DNA from 2 places in the Desulfofundulus salinus genome. Region 2 is predicted to be linked to the other one. Evidence: riboswitches for the same ligand, from Rfam matches in the RefSeq annotation. Region 2 holds a riboswitch; the other holds the start of a gene.
What was found. Region 2 has a riboswitch for thiamine pyrophosphate ahead of D7024_RS08585 (sulfide-dependent adenosine diphosphate thiazole synthase). Riboswitches for the same ligand answer to the same signal wherever they lie in the genome.
Positions count from the first base shown of each region.

Region 1: linked by a shared signal. The riboswitch ahead of D7024_RS03185 (thiamine phosphate synthase) and the one ahead of D7024_RS08585 (sulfide-dependent adenosine diphosphate thiazole synthase) in region 2 are both predicted to bind thiamine pyrophosphate.

Region 1 covers NZ_RBWE01000001.1:614,899-617,291, forward strand. The annotation lists gene D7024_RS03175 (amidohydrolase) at 1-244, shown strand, start outside; gene D7024_RS03180 (response regulator) at 556-966, shown strand; TPP riboswitch at 1,030-1,204, shown strand; gene D7024_RS03185 (thiamine phosphate synthase) at 1,259-2,347, shown strand; gene thiC (phosphomethylpyrimidine synthase ThiC) at 2,344-2,393, shown strand, end outside.
Region 2 covers NZ_RBWE01000001.1:1,680,612-1,683,004, reverse strand. The annotation lists gene D7024_RS08590 (Fur family transcriptional regulator) at 1-200, opposite strand, end outside; gene D7024_RS08585 (sulfide-dependent adenosine diphosphate thiazole synthase) at 274-1,053, opposite strand; TPP riboswitch at 1,156-1,266, opposite strand; gene D7024_RS08580 (sigma-54 interaction domain-containing protein) at 1,412-2,393, opposite strand, start outside.

The sequences.
Region 1 (2,393 bases), 1.1 Mb from region 2:
GGTGGTGCCCATTCAGTATCTGGCCCTATCCGCCGCCCTGGCCGTCCGGGGCGGACTGCCGGAGGAAAGGGCCCTGCGGGCCATTACCCTGGATGCAGCCAGGATACTGGGCCTGGAAAACCGGTTGGGTAGCCTGGAGCCGGGTAAGGATGCCGATATAGTCATGCTAAACGGTCATCCCTTTGATCCCCGCACCCGGGTGGTTAAAACATATATTGATGGGCGGCTGGTTTACAGGGCTTGAAATATATTAACAGTTAGTGTGCTGCTTAAAAGAAGTGAAAAATATGCTTGGTCACGAAATGAGAGTGAAATATCATGAGGAAATGATGAATTGTAATGATGAACTATATCATTAAAGTTAGTTTTTTCATAAAATAATGACAGAATTATTAAAAAATTAGATTATATCGGTGAAATTAAATATTTTTCAATGGAATTTACGGATAACCTGGCAGGATTAAATGAATTGGTGTCGAACATATAAGTCAACAAAAAACGGAAAGATTAAACTTCAATGTAAATTCATGTCATGCTTTGTCGGAGGTGCGATGTTTGAGAAGGGAGACTTTTGATGTTCTAATAGTTGATGACCAACCCGGGGTGCGTTATTTGCTGGAGATACTTGTCAGGGAATTTGGTCACCGGGTGCATACCGCGGAGAACGGACTGGTGGCCATTGAGAAGGTGCGCCAGATTCACCCGCAGGTCATTTTTATGGATGTGAGGATGCCTTTAATGGACGGCCTGGAGGCGCTGCGGCGCATTAGAAGGATTGCCCCGGATACCATTGTTATCATCATGACCGCCTATATTTCCGAGCAGACCAGAGAGCAGGCACTGAAAAACGGCGCTCTTTGCTGCATGGCCAAACCCTTTGACATTGAAAAGGTTAAGGCTTTGATCCAGGATTTGACCTGGAATCAAAAACAGAATTATTTTTGGGGTGAAAGTTATGTAATTTAAAATTTAAAGCAGGAAAAATTTTTTTGTTAACGAACAATTATACAATATACAAGTAAAAAGGTTTTATACCCATGGGGGTGCCCGGTACCAGTACATCGCAGCCCATTTTAAGTAGAATACGGGCCATGGTTCTCTTGTTTGCTTGGCGCGGTGCCGGGCTGAGAAAAGCGTTTTTTCGCTTTACCCTTTGAACCTGATCTGGATCATACCAGCGTAGGGAAATGGGTGACCGGCAGTGTATTATACCCATCTCCTTATCAGGTGGATGGGTATTTTTTATGGGGGTGGTTCTATGGGAGATCTTTACCGGGTCCTGGATGCCAATTTTAACCGCGCCCGGGAAGGGTTGCGGGTGGTGGAAGAAGTGGCCCGCTTTGTTCTTGACGATGCCGGGATGACCATGCGCATAAGGGATATGCGGCACCGCCTGGGTATATTGCAGGAAAGTTTTCCCGGGCGGGGGACGGTTCTGGTGCAGGCCCGGGATGTGGAGGGTGACGTGGCCGCCCCCGCCCCCCCGGCCACGGGAGAGGAAAAGACCAATCTTATACAGCTGGTTATGGCCAACTTTAAACGGGTGCAGGAAGCTGCCCGGGTGCTGGAAGAGTATGCCCGCCTTTTGCCGGTAACCGCTCCCTTTAAGGAGATCCGCTATGTTGCTTATTTGGTGGAAAAGGAAATGGTGAGCCGCCTGGCGCAGTTGGACGCGGGTGAAGCTCCTTCTTGTAAACCGGGGGCCCGCAGAGTTGATTACAGCCTCTACGTAATTACGGGGGATAAGTTTAGCCGGGGCCGGTCGGTGGTGGAAGTGGCCCGGGCAGCTATTGACGGCGGGGCAACAATTTTGCAGCTGCGGGAAAAGGCTTTTACCGCCCGCCAGCTAATTGACGCCGGACACCAGCTGCGCCGCCTGACCCGGGAGAAGGGGGTAACCTTTATTGTCAACGACCGGGTAGATGTAGCCCTGGCGGTGGAGGCCGACGGTGTACACTTAGGCCAGGATGATCTGCCCATCGGCATGGCCCGGCGCATTCTCGGCCCCGGCAAAATTATCGGCATCTCCACCCACAGTGTGGAGCAGGCCCTGGAGGCCCAGCGGCAGGGCGCCGACTATATCGGTGTAGGTCCCGTCTTTGAAACTCATACCAAAGATGATGTCCAGGCCCCGGTGGGTGTGGACCTGGTGCGGCAGGTGGCGTCGGTGGTAAGCATACCCAAAGTGGCCATCGGGGGCATCAAGGCATACAACGTAGAAGAGGTGATTGCTGCCGGGGCTGACGGGGTGGCAGTGATCACGGCAGTGGTGGCAGCAGAAGATGTATCCGGCGCTGCCCGCGAACTGCGTTCCCGGATCGAAAAAGCAAGGAGGTATTTGCCATGACCCAACTTTTAGCAGCCCGGGCAGGGGAAGTAACGGCGGCCATGCG
Region 2 (2,393 bases):
GTGCTGCCGTAGTTGAGTTCCATGATTTCCCGGGCCTGTTTGAGGTTATTTAAATTGCGGTATACGGTACCCAGGCTGATGTCCGGAATTTGTTTGCGGGCTTGCTCGTAAATCCAGTCTGCCGTGGGGTGAGTGTCAGTGTTACGCAGGATTTCCAGGATTAATTTTTTTTGCCTGGTCATCCGTGTGGTTTTTACCATTAACCTCACCCCTATCTAATAACAGCTACTTTTATAATTATATATACAGCCTTTTTTTCCCCAATGTCAAGTTCTATTCTTCATCTTCACCGAGAATAAGCCGGGCCGCCCGTCGGCCTGACAGGAGCATCCCGCCGAAAATCGGTCCCATGCGATGGCCGCCGCAAACCGCGTTTGCCGCCATACCGGCCACGAGGAGCCCGGGGTAAATTTCACGGGTATTGGCTACGGTGGCTGTTTCACCCCGCGCGGCCCACATGGGCTTTTCTCCTTCCAGGTTGCCGGTCCTGGTTCTTAAAACCGCCCCCATTTTTTTGACTACCATACTGGCTACCTGGGCATCATGTCCGGTGCAGTCGATGACGTATGCCGACTGTACCGTCAGAGGGTCCACGTGCAGGCGGCCCAAATCAACGGGGGTCCAGTTGATGACCAGGCCGGTTATCCGGTTATCCCTGACCATGACGTCTTCCACGGAGATTAAGTTGAAGATTCTCGCCCCGGCCCGTACCGCACCAAGGGTTAGGGCGGCAACGGTTTCCACGGAGCTGGACGTGTAATACCCTTCCTCAAATGTCCTGTAGGAGACACCAAACTCCTTGAGAAGGGGCAATGCTTCGTCCTGGACCACAATCTGGTTGAACATCATCCCGCCGCCCCACATACCGCCGCCGATGCTGAGTTTGCGTTCAAAGAGAACCACTTTTTTGTTTGCCCGGGCCAGGTAATAGGCGGCCACCAGTCCCGCCGGACCTCCGCCCACTACGGCTACGTCTGATTCCAGAGCTTCCAGCAGTTCCTCCTGGTACCTTGTGATAATGGCCTTGGAAATGGTTACGTCTTCCAGGTGCATTTTGCAAAACCACTCCTTTTTTAATTATTTATAGCGGTTGACTGGTGGGCATCCCGGTGGCAAATAAAAAATAGCGCACCCACAAAAGGATGCGCCACAGTCAACAGCACGCACGGCTTTTCCCTTCGCGGGCATTACCCCGAGCAGGTTTAGCGGGTCAGGTGCTCACTAGCCCTTTCTCAGCCCCTAACAGGAGCTCCCCGTTGTACTTTGCCGGTTCAGGCTTTAGAGGCCGGGTTGGTTCCGGCTTATAGAAGTAACCCTTGCATTTTAAGCCATTTTAAGGACGGCCGCCTGAAGTTACTATTTCGATGTTTTCGGCCGGTTATCCTCCTTTTTTGGGGGTAAATATTTTTTTTTATCCCCTGATGCCGTATTGTTTCATCTTCTTATATAACCAGGCCCTGGAAATACCCAGGGTTTTAGCCGCCTGCATTTTATTACCACCGGCAGTAGCCAGGGCTTCCAGAAGGGCTTCCTTTTCCACCTCTTGCAGTAATGTTGCCAGCGTGCGGTTGTGCAGGTTTCTTTTCTTGCTCTGACTCATTTTCTGAAGGTAGGGGGGCATATGTTTAACTTCAATGGTATCTCCTTCCACCAGGTTAAAAGCCCTTTCCATTACGTTTTCCAGTTCCCGCACGTTACCCGGCCAATCGTAGGCGCAAAGCATCTCCCAGACTTCCGGTGACACGCCCCGCACCAGAAGACCAAATTCCCGGTTGAATTTCTTGATAAAATGATTGACCAGCAGGGGGAGGTCATCGGGTCTTTCCCGCAGGGGCGGAATATAAAGGGAAACTACATTTAAGCGGTAATAAAGATCTTCCCGGAAGTGTCCCTGCCGGATTAATTCCTCCAGATCCCGGTTGGTAGCTGCCACCACCCGTACATCAACGGCACGGGGCCGGGTGTCTCCCAGGCGCTCAATTTCCTTTTCCTGCAGGACCCGCAATATTTTGGCCTGCATGGGCAGGGGCATATCCCCAATTTCATCGAGAAAAATTGTTCCCCCATGGGCCTGTTCGAATTTACCAATTTGCCCGCCCTTTCTCGCCCCGGTAAAGGCGCCTTCCTGGTAACCGAAAAGTTCCGATTCTAAAAGGTTTTCTGGTACGGCAGCGCAGTTAACCTTGATGAAGGGCCCCCGGTGACGGGGGGAGGCCGTGTGCAGGGCATGGGCCACCAGCTCTTTGCCTGTGCCGCTTTCCCCCCGGATAAGCACTGTGGAAGGTCCCTGAGCCACCCGCCGGATGGTTTCCTTGAGCCGGAGCATATCCCTGCTGGCACCGATCAGGTTATCTACGGTGTAACGCGCGGTCTGGTTGTCGTTGTGTGTTATG